2 regions of the Clostridium sp. 19966 genome follow, and region 2 is predicted to be linked to the other one. Evidence: riboswitches for the same ligand, from Rfam matches in the RefSeq annotation. Region 2 holds a riboswitch; the other holds the start of a gene.
What was found. A riboswitch is a leader RNA that binds a small molecule or an ion and turns the genes downstream of it on or off. The one in region 2 is predicted to bind lysine.
Positions count from the first base shown of each region.

Region 1 (7,363 bases), on a different contig from region 2:
AAAGACACCAAAGAAGCTATTTTGTCCCCTACTTTTAAATCTATATTGTTTAAATCTTCACCTATCTTCTCTACAGTTCCTATAAGCATTCCTCCTGAGCCTGTTACAGGATTCTGCATCTTTCCCCTGGCTGCTACTATCTCAAGTATTCTTTTCTTGATTTTTTCTATATCTCCGCCAGCCTCTTCCTCCAATTGTGTAAAGCTTGCGGAATCAATATTAAGTGCCTGCACATCGATAAGTATTTCATTGCTGTAAGGCTCCATATCATTACTAATGCTATAGGCTGCCTGAGGAAGTACTCCTTCCGGGCTCAGCACCCTATGAGTTCCATATTTACATCCTTTTTTCATGTTAAAATCCCCCTATGCCTAATATTTTCCTAGCTTCCTCAGGAGAAGCAATTTCTCGACCAAGTTCTCTCGAAAGCCTTACTGCCTTCTCCACTAACTCTCCATTTGATTTTGCCTTTACACCTTTTTCCACATATACATTGTCCTCAAAGCCAACTCTTACATGACCTCCCGATATTATGGACATAGCTGCCACCGTAAATTCAAATCTTCCCAGACCCGCTGCCGTAAAAGTGCTTCCTGCTGGCAGGCTATCCTTCATAAAGGAAAAATCCCTTAACTCAGCACTTATTCCTCCATTTACTCCAAGAACGAAATTAAAATGCAAGGGTGCTTTAATTATTCCTTTTTTATTTAATCTAATAACCATATCTATCATGCCTTTATCAAAAACCTCTAGCTCTGGTTTTATGTTAAGTTCCTTCATCTTATTAGAAAATTCAATTATGGTATTCTCAGTGTTTACAAATATATCATCCCCACCAAAGTTGCAGGTGCCGCAATCCAGAGTAGCCATTTCTGGTCTAAGATATATAGGCTGAAGTCTTTCTTCATTTGTCATTCCTACAGCTCCTCCAGTAGAAGGCTGAATTATCACCCCAGGGCATCTTTTTTTTATCTCCTCTATACAGAGCTTAAAGCGTTCTTTGTCCTGAGTAGAAACTCCTGAATCTTCCCTTACATGAAGATGTATTATGCTCGCCCCTGCTTTAAAAGCAGCTTCTGCTTCTTCTCCTATCTCACTGACTGTGTAAGGTACTTTCTCGTTATGTTCTTTGGTAACCTCCGCCCCGCATATAGCGGCGGTTATTATGAGTTTTTCCATATAGCTCCCTCTTCCAAATTATTTTCTCTGCTTATCCTTTGGAACCACACAAGTTCCTGAGGCTCTGCAAACCACTATAGGTTTATCCAGCACATCTGCTGCAGATTCATTTACATCTGACCTTGGCACTATCACCTTTCTTGCTTCAAACCTCATAGCTCTTGAAGAGTTTCCCACCTTAACTATCTCTCCTTCTGCTTCTATAAAATCCCCTGCATATACTGGTGCCAAAAATTCAATATTATCGTAAGCTTTAAATAATCCTTCATCTCCGTCATTGATTATTAGAAGCTCTGTAGCCACATCGCCGAATAGCTCCAATATTTTTGCTCCGTCCACCAAATTTCCTCCATAGTGGGCATCACTTAAACTCATTCTTACTCTTATTAATGCTTTCATTCCAAATTCCTCCGTTTCATGTTTTGCTAAATGTAGACTTACATTAAACTAGTCGTTCTCTTCCTATCTCCAAGCTGCATTAATGCTGGCTGCAGTCTGAAGGCATTAAAAAAAGCACTGAAAGATTTTCAGTGCTTTTAATATCATAATTTCACCTATGAAGAGCTGCTATGCAATGAAAATCTATATTCTCATTACATAAATAGCACTCCACAAAATATTTTCATGACAGAAACAGCAGTTTTTTCTGCTATCTCCAAGGTTTTAGCTGAAGAACCAGCAAGACCTTTCGGCAGATAACCCCTTCACAAAGAACCTTGGAGGTTCTTATCCTTAACATTTCCCTGTTACCCAATTACCTGCTCCTCTATTTATGTATATTAATTTGTATCGGTAAAATATATATATTCTACTTACCTCAAAAATGATACACCCTAGAGAAATTTTAAAAATATTATTTATGCTATTTTGGTATCTTTTTGCAGTTTATTAATTTTTCTGTGTTTTTCCCTTATAATTATTACTTTTTGTAAAATTAATGGGTTATTTTTTAAATAATTGATAAGACCTTTTAAGCCTATCAAGAATATATATCAGAAAATTCTATATTCGTAATCTGAACTTTATTCTTTAAGGTTTCTCCTTCTATTTCTGCATTTTCTATGCTGCAATCTTTTTCGCTAAAATAATCTGTGGGAATATCCATAATAAATTCTGTACCATCTTCATATTCATTGTTTATACTTATGCTACCCCCATGCTTTTCCACAAAAGCCTTTACCAGTGAAAGCCCTATGCCGCTTCCCTCAGTATTTCTAGAAAGAGATTTGTCCACCTGAACAAATCTTTCAAAGATGCTGGTCCTCTTATTTTCTGGTATACCAATGCCAGTATCCTTAACTGAAATTCTTATTTTTCCTTCCAAGTCGTACATATTAACAAAGATGCTGCCGCCAGGGTTAGTGAATTTAATCGCATTGGAAAGTAAGTTAAGAATTATTCTTTCAAATTTATCTGCATCCATATAAATATATTTTTCTTCAATATCCGTATCAAATATCAGTTCCAGCCCCATGTTCTCAATATAATTGCTGGCTGAAATAACAGTATCTTCTACTACTGATACTATATTCTGCTTTTTTATGTTCATGGTTATGTAGCCCGATTCAATTTTAGTTATATCTATAATATTATTTATTAATCTAATTAGCCTGAAACAATTTTGTTTTATAATTCCTACGCATTTCATTACCTTTTCCTTATTCTCAGGCATGAGCTCTATGAGCTGAACTGGTGCCATTATCATATTGAGCGGTGTTCTTAATTCGTGAGATAAATTAGCAAAGAATTCTGTTCTTACTGCATCGTACTGTTTTAAATCATTTAACCGCTTGTTACTCTCCTCTGCCTGCCTTTTTATTTCTTCTGCTTTTTTTCTTTCTGTGATTTCCCTTCCTACCACCACTAGTCCCTTCTTACTTCCATCTTCATAATATAAAGGCACCTTTATAACCTCAAATATTCTTTTATTTTCGCTATTAATATGAAATACTTCTTCCACCATGGCTGTTTTCCCATTATGCCAGATATCCGAATCTGTCTTTTCGCAATTCTTCAATTCTTCCTTAAAATCAGGAAGAAGCTTTGAAAGCTCCTCATGGTTTTTACCTATGATTCTATCATCAGTACTATATAGTTCCATAATAGCCTCATTAGCTTCTACCCATCTTCCTTCAGCATTCTTAAAACATATTATATCTGGAAGAGAATTAATTACAGTCCTTAAAAATTCCATCTCATCCCTAAGTTTCTTCTCTTTTCTTATATGCTTATTTCTATCTATCAATAAATATATTATGAATGCTAGTAAAACAACTATTGCAATTCCAGTTTTATGACTTTGAAGCCTATAAAGTAGGCTTGATATATTTTCCATATGTTATCTCCATAACTATCTTAAGTTTCTGCTGTAAATCATACATTACAATATTATAATATAGTTTTTTCATAATAACTACATAAATGTTCATATCTTTAACATATGTAATGATTGCTGTCATCATTTATAATTCTAATAACCTTGAAATTACTGATGAAATAAAAAAATCATCAATTGTGGTATAATAAACAATAATAAATTCTTTTGCGGAGGTACCTCCTATGAATAAACATAAGGCTACTATATTGTTAATAATCGTTACTTTAGGTTTTTTAATAGCATATCCTTTCCATAGAACTTTTTGGGGCGGTTTATTAAGCAGCGCTTTCTGTGCTTCTATGATAGGGGGCTTTGCGGATTGGTATGGTATTACTGCACTATTTCATAAACCTCTAGGTATATCTTATAAAACAGAAATAGTTCCTAGAAACAGAGATAAAATTATTAATGCGCTATGCAATATGGTCACTGAAGACCTAATCACAAAAGACAGCTTAAATAAGTTTGCTGGCGAATACAATTTTTCTGAAATTATAATTTCATATATTAAAAAAAACAAGGATGATGAAAATTTTAAAAATGCTGTATTTTCATTAATCTACAGAATAATAGATGTGAGAGATGAAGAATCTCTAGAAGTGATATCTAAGCTTCTAAAGGAAAATTTGACCAAGATATCTCTATGGAGCATAATTAAATCTTCTATAGAAACCTCAATTAAATCTGGATATGATGAAAAGATATTGGATTTTATTATAGATGAGCTTATAATTTTTTCAAAGAGTGATGATTTTTTCAGCATATTAAAAGACATGGCTATTACTACAAAAACTTCTTATGAAAATGGAATGGCTCGAAGAAAATTCATAAATAATTTTGTGCTTGATATACTGCTGCAAACTTCACCGGAAGACATTGCAAGATCTATTCAGCAAAAGATTCTCGGTTATCTTGTTAGAGCTAAGAATCCTTCCAGTGATTCTAGAAAAAGTTTAAAAATCTGGCTTTATAGCAAATTCGACGAATATAAGAACAATGCTAAGCTCATTAAGCTTGTAGAGGATTGGAAACTTTCAAAGCTTGATAGCTTACTTGGCAAGGATAACTTCATAATTTATCTTGATAAAATCAGCGCTGACAGCCTAAACAATGGAGGAAATTTAGATAAATTATCTGTGGTGCTATATAATCAGCTTATAACCGCAGCAGATACCTTTGAAAACAACCCAAACTGGCAGCGAATAGTTAATGAAGGCTTAAGAAGCCTATCCTACAGTATCATAGAAATAGCTCATAACAATTTAAAAAATATAATAAAAGATAATCTATCCAGCTACTCAAACGATGAGCTTATAGAGCTTATAGAATCTAAAGCAGGTGATGATCTTCAGCTTATACGAATCAATGGATCGATAGTTGGCGGATTCGTAGGAATATTAGCTTTTTTCTTTAACTCTATACCTTTTTAAAACAAATGTTAATTTAGGGAGTTTAATATGAAAAATAAAAAGATAGCAGATATATTATTAGTAATTTTTCTCATAGCTTTCATTGTCACCGCTTTATTAAAGCAATATTTTGGAAGTGGATACATAATAAATATGTTTAACTTTGCATTTGAAGCGGCCTTGGTAGGCAGTGCTGCGGATTGGTTTGCTATAACAGCACTATATAAGAAGCCCTTAGGTTTCTCCTATCATACTGAAATTATTCCGAGAAACAGGGAAAAAATAATAAGCTCCATTTCAAAAATAGTTGAGAACGAGCTTATTAGCCCCAATATACTTCAAAAGAAATTGGAAGAAATAGATATAATTAAAGCTTTAATATCTTATGCAGATAATAATCTTCGGGGTAAAGGCTACGCAGCTGCTCTTACGAAAAAATATGCCTTACCTGTTCTTGAAAATATTGATGCTTCGAAAGCTTCTTTATATATAGAAACTGAAGTTAAAAAATATTTTAATAAATTAGATTTAACTGATAGGATAAATGAGGCCTTAACAATATTCATACGCAGCAAGGAATATACTGAGCTTGTTTTCGCAGTTTCGGAGCTTCTTATTGAAACTGTAAATAAGGATTCCACTAGGGAAGCAATTTATTCTACTATAGATGAATTAGTTAATGAAAATATAAAAGCCAGAAAGGGCTTCAAGAAGACTATTATGCAGGTAGCTCTCGGGCTTGCAGAAGGTACAAACAGCGTAAATATAATGGACGCTTCGGAGGCTATACAAAGACAAATATTGGAGATGCTCAGCGAGCTTAAAAATGAAAACAGTGACTTATATAAAAAGTTAACTATAAAAATTAATGAAGCGCTGATTAAACTCACACAGGAGGACGTTATAAAAGATATTGAGAACTGGAAGCTAGATACTATAGCTTCTATATCTATAAGAGAGGAAATAGAAGAAATTTTAGAAGATATAATATCCTCTTTAAAGGAAGCTATCTCCAGTGATAATTTTATTGATGAATACTGGAATTCAGATAATAAGAATGTATACAAAGATAATATTCATTTAATCGTTCTTTGGGTTAAAAATGAAACGGAGCTTTATTGGGATAAATTCAAAAATAGCGAAGAGTCAAAATCCAAGGCAAATATGTTTATCAAGAAGCTCATATATGGCTTTATAGAATCGGAGCATCACTTTATTGGAAAAATAGTAGAAGACTCCATGAATAAATTAACAAATGATGATTTAAATTTGTTTATAGAAGAAAAAGCTGGAAATGATCTTCATTGGATAAGGATAAATGGTGGAATTGTGGGAGCCATTTTAGGTGTGATTGTATATATTTTTATAAATCAAATATATGGCCCTTTGATTAATAGGTTTTTTTAAAAGGATTGGGTTAACCCCAATCCTTTTTGCTTAATTCTTGCTATACTGCTGCTGCACTTTTCACTGTATCTTGAACAGCATTTTGAGCAGAAGTGCTACTTGCTGAAGCAGCGCTGCTATTTGAATTTGCTAAACTATTCATAGCCTGCAGCATTACATTTTCCAATTGCTGAGACATTAATTTACTGCTGGCTCCAATGGAAAAACCTGAATCTGAGCTGTCATCGCTGCTATCATCAGTGGAGCTCATATCAGAGCTGGTCATCATCCTTTGCATAGCCATAAGCTGAAGCATTTCTTCTAGTTTTTTAGCTTCATCATTAGAATCACTAGAAGTTAATGTATTTGAGCCTTGGGAGCTTGCTGCAGCTGTAGTAGTCTGAGCACTATTTGTATTTGCTTTTTCAAACATCTGCATTAACAAATTTTGAAAAATATCACTTGTAGATGTATCATCAGTAGAATTTATAGAGCTTGTACTTCCATAACCATTCAATTGCTGAAGCTGTGAAAGATTTAATATTGAATTTGTATCCATATTTTCACCTCCCTTATTTCTATTCTATTTCCCATTATATTCTCCTATATTTCTGTGTCATTTTTGTTACAATACAAATTAAACAAAAATTTTTTAAAGAAAAACAATATATTTTCTACAAAATTGTTAATTGTTGTCGATGAACATATTATAGAATTGATAAAGACAAATTTAAGACTTTTCTAATAACCACTTTTAATATAATTATGCTATAATAAAACCGGTTTGTACACATAAAAATATTGGGGGAATTTTTTAATGTTCATAGAAGATATAGGATTAAAAGTATATACAGGGCCAATGTTTGGCGAAAAAAGCGGAATGCTTATACATAGCATAAATATTGCGGAAGCTTATGAAGGAAAAAAAGTCATTCTTTTCAAGCCAGAAATGGAAGTAAGGGATGGTAAAAATAGAGTAGTGTCCAGAACAGGACTTCAAAGATGTGCACTA
Region 1 is NZ_JACTOJ010000013.1:105,778-113,140, reverse strand. It holds gene IAI10_RS14410 (L-erythro-3,5-diaminohexanoate dehydrogenase) at 1-353, opposite strand, end outside; gene IAI10_RS14405 (3-keto-5-aminohexanoate cleavage protein) at 355-1,179, opposite strand; gene IAI10_RS14400 (hotdog domain-containing protein) at 1,198-1,578, opposite strand; lysine riboswitch at 1,774-1,956, opposite strand; gene IAI10_RS14395 (PAS domain-containing sensor histidine kinase) at 2,159-3,514, opposite strand; gene IAI10_RS14390 (DUF445 domain-containing protein) at 3,739-4,986, shown strand; gene IAI10_RS14385 (DUF445 domain-containing protein) at 5,014-6,372, shown strand; gene IAI10_RS14380 (hypothetical protein) at 6,413-6,910, opposite strand; gene IAI10_RS14375 (thymidine kinase) at 7,169-7,363, shown strand, end outside.
Region 1: it holds a riboswitch for lysine, as region 2 does, so the genes downstream of both, IAI10_RS14400 (hotdog domain-containing protein) here and IAI10_RS18830 (aspartate kinase) in region 2, are expected to answer to the same signal.

Region 2 (7,363 bases):
TTTAGTATACCCAACAGTATTTTAATTATTTATATGAAAGGATATATTTTAAATCAGTGTAAAAATCAACCCTCATCTAAAATATGGAGTGAATATATAAAAAAAGCTGCCTGGCAGCTAACTTAGGTTAGTCCAAACAGCTATTTTTATATGTTTTATTAATTTTCAGCTATAAGTAAGTCCTTTTCGATTATATGGTCCGTAAGCCATTTTGCGACAAATTCTAACAAATTCATTAAGTACTCATCCTGATTATGATCTAGTTTATTAAAATCAATGGAGTTTACTTTATTCATAAACTCTTGATGGTCTATGACCTGAGTAAAAAGTTTTTTATAGTTTATACTTTTCATGTACTCTTCTTCATTTTTAAAATGTATCTGGGCGTATTCTCTTAATTCATACACTATGCTGACAATATCATCGTATTTATCAGGGCTGTATGAGTTTTTAATCAGTTGAAATGCCCTTTCTCCGATTTCGAATAACTTAGTGTGCTCTGCATCAATTTGTGCTATCCCAGTTTTGTATTCTTCCTTCATTTCAAACATATTTATCCACCCCGCTCTAATTTTTCAATTTGAGTATATATTATTTTACATAAACCGTCTATATAAATTTTATTATAAACGGATTATATTGACAGTTTCATAAAAAATTAGTCTTATTTTATCGAAGCAATAACAATTTATTGCACTAATTATTTCTATTTTTAATTGAAATTTGTTTATTAGTTAAGAGGTAAAATTAAAAAGGTAAGAGTTTAGGTAGAAATCGTCTCTTTGGAGAGCCGATTTCAATTTATAAATTCGCTTCAAGCGAATTTTAACCATAGCTCTTACTTCTTACCTTTTATGTCTTAATTTTTATTTCTTACCTCAGTGGAATAAATTACAGTATTTCATTTTTTATGATATCATCATAAGTTTCTCTTTTGCATACTAATCTGGTTTCTCCATCCTTTACCATAACCACTGCAGCTTTAGGTATTTTATTGTAGTTGCTGGCCATGGAATATCCATAGGCTCCTGTAGACATTACTGACAATATATCGCCGCTCTTCACATGAGGAATTGTTATATCTGAAAGTAAGATATCTCCAGATTCACAGCACTTTCCTGATATAGTGACCTTCTCATTTATGCTTCCTTCTATGTTGTTCGCAATTCCGCATTCATATTCAGCTCTATATAAGGCTGGTCTTATATTGTCTGTCATTCCTCCATCTACTGCCACGTAAGTTCTCACTTCTGGTATTTTTTTTATTGAACCTACTGTATAAAGAGTAATTCCCGCATTTCCAACTATAGATCTTCCTGGTTCAATAGTTAAAATCGGAGGATTTATATCAAGCTGCTTACAGGTTTCATCAAATTCTTCTAGAATAACATTAGAAAACTCTTCTATGCTCTTTGGCTTGTCACCCTCGCTGTAATATATGCCAAAACCACCGCCTAAATCTAATTCCTTAAGCAGATGACCTGTCTCTTTATATATACTTTGAATCAATGTGAGCATAACCTTAACTTCATCTTTATAGGGTTCTATTTCAAATATTTGAGATCCGATATGGGAATGAAGGCCTACCAGCTCTATATTAGGTAGCTCTAAAGCTTTTTTTACTGCTTCCATAGTTTTATTATTAAGCACTGTGAAACCAAATTTAGAATCTATTTGACCAGTTCTTATATAATCATGAGTGTGCGCTTCAATGCCTGGAGTTATTCTTAATAAAATTTTCTGTTTCACGCCGTATTTTGCCGCTATTTCATTTATATTGTCTATCTCATAGAAATTATCCGCCACGAATCTCCCTACTCCCAATCTTATTCCCATGTCAATTTCTTCAATTGTTTTATTATTTCCATGAAAATATATTCTTTCCATTGGAAAATCACTTTTATAAGCGGTATAGAGTTCTCCTCCAGATACCACATCAAGCCACATATTTTCTTCATTTAACAGCTTACACATAGCCATTATAAGAAAAGCCTTACCTGCATAAGCCACTCTATTACCTTTTTCAGAAGCTTTAAAGCTTTGATTGTATCTCCTGCATTTCTCTCTTAATAAATTTTCATCAAATACATATAGTGGAGTTCCAAAACTTTCCGCCATGCTGCTGCAGCTTACTCCTCCTACCGTAAGTTTATTGTCTACTACGGCCATTGTACCAAATAACTTCATTTTCCTTCCTCCAATCACAAAAATTAAAACTAAATATTCTTAAAATAGCTATGTTTTAAATGGATGCTTTAAGATTAAATGCCTCTCCCGTTATATCGATTGCTTTAAGCTCATCTTCTCGCTTTATGGTACAAGTAACTCTTATCTCAGAAGTAGTTATCATTTTAACCAATATATTATTCTCGCTAAAAAGCCTAAACATTTTTCCTGCTACTCCAGATGTGGTTTTCATACCTATACCCACAATTGAAAATTTGGTTATATCTTCATCTATTATAATATTTTCCTTACAGGCTAATTGATATAGTATTTCCATACAATCTGAAACATCTTCTTTAGGTATAGTAAAAGATATATTTACCTTATCATCTATCGGAGCCGTCTGGCTTATCATATCTATGTTTATCTTTCTCTCTCCTATTTTACCAAATAATTCAGAGATAATATTTATATCTGAGGATATATTTTTTACTGTTATCGAAATATCATCATTGCTAGTGGCTATTCCTGTGACAGCTTTGGTTTCCATATTGTTAGTCCCTCCTATTATAGTTCCTTTAATATCGCTGCAGCTTAACCCTACATAGATGGGTATATTATATTTTTCTGCAAGTTCTACAGACCTGGAATGCATAACCTGAGCACCTAAACTTGCTAGTTCCAGCATTTCTTCGTAATGAATATCGGATAATTTTTTTGCACTTTTCAGCTTCCTAGGATCACAGGCATATATGCCATCTACATCAGTATATATTTCACAGCTTCCTTTAAGTTTATATGCTAAAGCTACTGCAGAGGTGTCTGAGCCTCCTCTTCCTAAAGTAGTTATGTCTCCCAAATCATTAACTCCCTGAAATCCAGCTACTATTACTATGTTGTCCTCTTCTAAGCTTTCCACAATTTTAGTAATATCCATATCTTTTATAAGTGCTTTGCCATATTGTCCTCTGGTCTGTATATTAAGCTGATAGGCACTATAGCTTACAGCCTTATGTCCCATGGCATTGACAGCCATAGCTAGCATTGCACTTGATACCATCTCTCCTGTGGATAGCAAAGCATCCATCTCCCTTTTATCGGGATTTTCTGTTATTTCTTTTGCTAAGGATATGAGCTCGTCCGTGGTATCTCCCATAGCAGATACTACAACTACCATGCTGTTTCCCTTTTCTTTTCTCGCTATAACAGTTTCTGCTACCTTCTTTATCTTTTCGGAAGTAGCTACGGAACTCCCCCCATATTTTTGTACTACAATATTCAATTTATCACCTCTAGATTGCTGCCCTCCACCTTGAATAGTCACTACATAAAACAAATGCAGCAAAGGAACACCTTTGCTGCTTAAAAACAATTTTAATACAACTACGTGTACCTTGTAGCTCTCCATGGAAAACCATGACAGCCATACATATATTTTATGCACAGCCAGGGAAGATTTTTGCAGTTTCTTCTCTTCGGCCTAAATCCCTTTCCTCTTGCCTCTACGCCCGCCAGCTCCGCAAAAGTACTATTAATTTAGGCACCTCTACCCTAGGTAAAGTTCATTATTTAATTTACATTATGGTAACACAATTATTATATTTATGCAACAGCTATTTACATTGAAAAAAACTCAATCAAAGATTTAGTAATATAAAAATGGTCATATACTCCTCCAAGCTCTCTTACAGAATGCATAGCTAAAAGAGGTGCTCCTATATCCACTGATTTAATTGGAAGATGGGTAGCTGAAAGCGGTCCTATTGTTCTTCCACCTGGTTCATCAGAACGATTAACAAATTTCTGCACAGGTACCTTTGCTTTTTCGCATATCATTTCATATGTACCTATAGATATGCTGTCAGAGGTATAGCTTTGAGCTGCGCTGATTTTTATAGCAGGTCCTTGGTTTAGAATAACCCTGCAGGTTGGATCAAATTTTTCTGTATTATTGGGATGAAGACCTTGAGCCGCGTCTGTAGATATCATAAAGGATTTAGCATAGGCTCTTAAAAGTTCCTCTCTTCCTTTGCCAAGGCTTAGAGCTATCCTCTCTAAAGTATGCACTAATATTTCGGAATTAGCTCCCTGCTTAGTAGAGCTTCCCACTTCCTCATTGTCAAAGCATGCTATAAGGTTGGTAGCTTTCCCAGGTTTTGCATCCAATATTGCATGAATAGCACTGTGCACCATGCTAAGATTATCTATTCTTGAAGAAGATATGAATTCTTCATTTACTCCTAGTAGGCAACCTCTTCCATATTCATATAGAAATAAATCAAAATCCAGTATATCCTCGGCTTTAACCCCTAGCTCCCCTGCTATAAGCTTAACTAAAAACTCATCCTTTTCAAGCTCATCATTTATACAGCCTACCATAGGTATTGTATCCTTCTGAGGATTTAATTCAACACCATGATTCACTTTTCTATTTAAATGTATGGCTAAATTAGGTATTATAGTTATTGGTCTTGATATATTTACTAATCTGCTTTCTGGAAACATTCCAGTACTTTTTACTGCCACCCTTCCAGCTATAGATAGAGGTCTATCAAACCAAGTATTTAAAATCGGTACCCCATATACTTCTGTATTAAGCTTTAAGAAACCCTCATTGCACATCTCAGCATGGGGTTTTATTCTGAAAGTTGGGGAATCTGTGTGTGATCCAGCTATTCTGAAGCCTTCTGCTTCCATCTCTCCTGTACCCACCACAAATCCAAAAAGTGAAGAGTCGTTTCTAGTAGTAAAATATTTTCCTCCCTTTTCTATCTTCCAAGCTTCTTCTTCCTTAAGCTCACTAAAGCCTGCTGACAATAATTCCTTTTTAGCAGCAGCAACAGCATGAAAGGCTGTGGGACTTTCATCTATAAAATCTAATAAATTTTCAGCAAGGCTTTTAATTTCCTTTTCCATCTATATCACTCCGTATCATAAATTATAACAAATTAAAATTTCGATTAATTATTAGTCGACATATTTTATGATATAATATGTACAGAAGTTAATCAATAGAATAAACTATTTTGGGGTGATAATATTTGTTTATTAATACTTTAATTAAAAAGTTCATTAAGAACTTCGAAGATACAAAAAATGAAACTGTAAGAACCAAATATGGATTTTTTGCTGGAATTATAGGTATAGTTATTAATTTAATATTATTTTTCATAAAGATTTCAGTTGGAATTTTGACTAATAGTATTGCTGTCACTGCGGATGCTTTTAATAACCTTTCTGATAGTGCTTCTTCTCTTATCACTATAATTGGATTTAAGCTTTCAAATTTACCTGCTGATGAAGAGCACCCTTTTGGTCATGGAAGAATTGAATATCTATCCGCATTAGTAGTTTCCTTCATGGTTATGTTTGTAGGCTTTCAATTTGTTAAATCTTCTTTTGAAAGGATATTTCATCCTAGCAGAGTAGTATTTCAATTGATTCCATTTTTGCTTATATTACTATCTATGGCTGCGAAGGTATGGCTTTCTTTTTTTAATAAGAAAATAGGATTTATTATAGATTCTGCTGCTTTAAAAGCTTCTGCCTTAGACTCCTTAGGAGACGTAATAATTTCAGCTGTTGTTGCTATATCCCTTATTTTTTCTTTATTCTCTTCCTTTCCTCTAGACGGATATTTAGGAATTTTAGTAGCCGCATTAATTCTTTATTCTGGTTTCACGCTGATAAAAGAAACTGTAAATCCTTTGCTGGGAGAAGCTCCAGATGCAGAGCTGGTAAAGGATATAAAGAAGCGGGTGCTTTCCTATGAAAATATAATAGGTGTCCACGATCTTATAATACATAATTATGGTCCAGGAAAGGCTATGGCATCCATACATGCAGAAGTTCCTTCCAACATAAATATAGTATCCATACATAACGTCATTGACAGAGCAGAAAGAGAAATTTCAGAAAAGCTAAATCTCATACTTGTAATACATATGGATCCAGTAAATGTAGACGACAAGGAAGTTACGAATACAAGAAAACAAGTATCCACCATTTTAAAAAAATTTGAATCAATAAAATCTATACATGACTTCAGAATTGTTGGTGAAGGTGAAACTAAGAATATTATCTTTGATTCGGTAGTTAATTCATCGGATATAACCAATCATACTGGAGAGATAGCTTTAAAAAAGGATATATGTACTGAAGTAAAAAAATTTCATCCAAATTATAATTGCGTTATTACAATAGACAGAGACTTTTCTGATTTGTAAATCCAACTAATGTCAGCTGAACCCTTGATACTTCTATAACTAGTTATATAGTTATATAGATTTATAGATTTATACTAATTTAGTTAACAAGTAAAAATTAAGAATTAAAAGTGAAGGTAAGAAATCGTCTCACAAAGAGACGATTTCCTCAATAACTATTAATTTTTACCTCTTACTTCTTAATTCAACTTTATCACTTACTAATCTTATCTTAATATCTTAAAATAAATAATATTTTTGCCACAGCCCCGTTATTTTATATTTATGACATTAAGCTCATGCAGTGCTCTAGTACACATAACATAGTTTATTTTTGCGTCCTTCTGTAAATCCTGTATGTCTCCATGCTTCACAATTATTACGCTGTCAAATTCAAGTCCCTTAGCATAGTAGGATGGAATAAGTACAGTGCCTCCGCTGTAAATTATATCATCAGTATCCATAACTTTTATATTAAGCTTCGGACTCAGCAGTGATTGTATTTCCTTAGTAGCTTCCATATCTCTGCATACTAATGCTATACTTTCGTAGCCTTTTTTGTTTAAATCCTCTACCATTTCTTTTATGGTGTCTGAAAAATGTTCCTTTTCCGCTGAAATTTCTTTAACTTTATTTCCGCTTCTGACTAAAGGAACAATCTTACCTCCGATAAAATTATTAGCATATTCCATGATTTCTTTAGTAGATCTATAGCTCTTTTCAAGCCCAAAAAACTTAATATCTTCTCCATTAAGAATTTTATCAAGTTTTACCATAGGCACTTCACCCTCACAAGGAAGAATTCTTTGATTGGAATCCCCTACTATTGTCATGGATAGGCAGCCCGTGATTTCTTTTATCACCTTAAACTGAAGTGAGCTGTAATCCTGTGCCTCATCTATGACTACATGCTTTATATCCTCTTTTACCACATTTCCTCTAAGCTTAATATCTATATATAAAAGAGGTGCTAAGTCATCATAAGTAAGCAT
Region 2 is NZ_JACTOJ010000022.1:13,204-20,566, forward strand. It holds gene IAI10_RS18820 (hemerythrin family protein) at 159-551, opposite strand; gene lysA (diaminopimelate decarboxylase) at 892-2,187, opposite strand; gene IAI10_RS18830 (aspartate kinase) at 2,243-3,448, opposite strand; lysine riboswitch at 3,556-3,723, opposite strand; gene IAI10_RS18835 (M18 family aminopeptidase) at 3,784-5,082, opposite strand; gene IAI10_RS18840 (cation diffusion facilitator family transporter) at 5,208-6,392, shown strand; gene IAI10_RS18845 (UvrD-helicase domain-containing protein) at 6,644-7,363, opposite strand, start outside.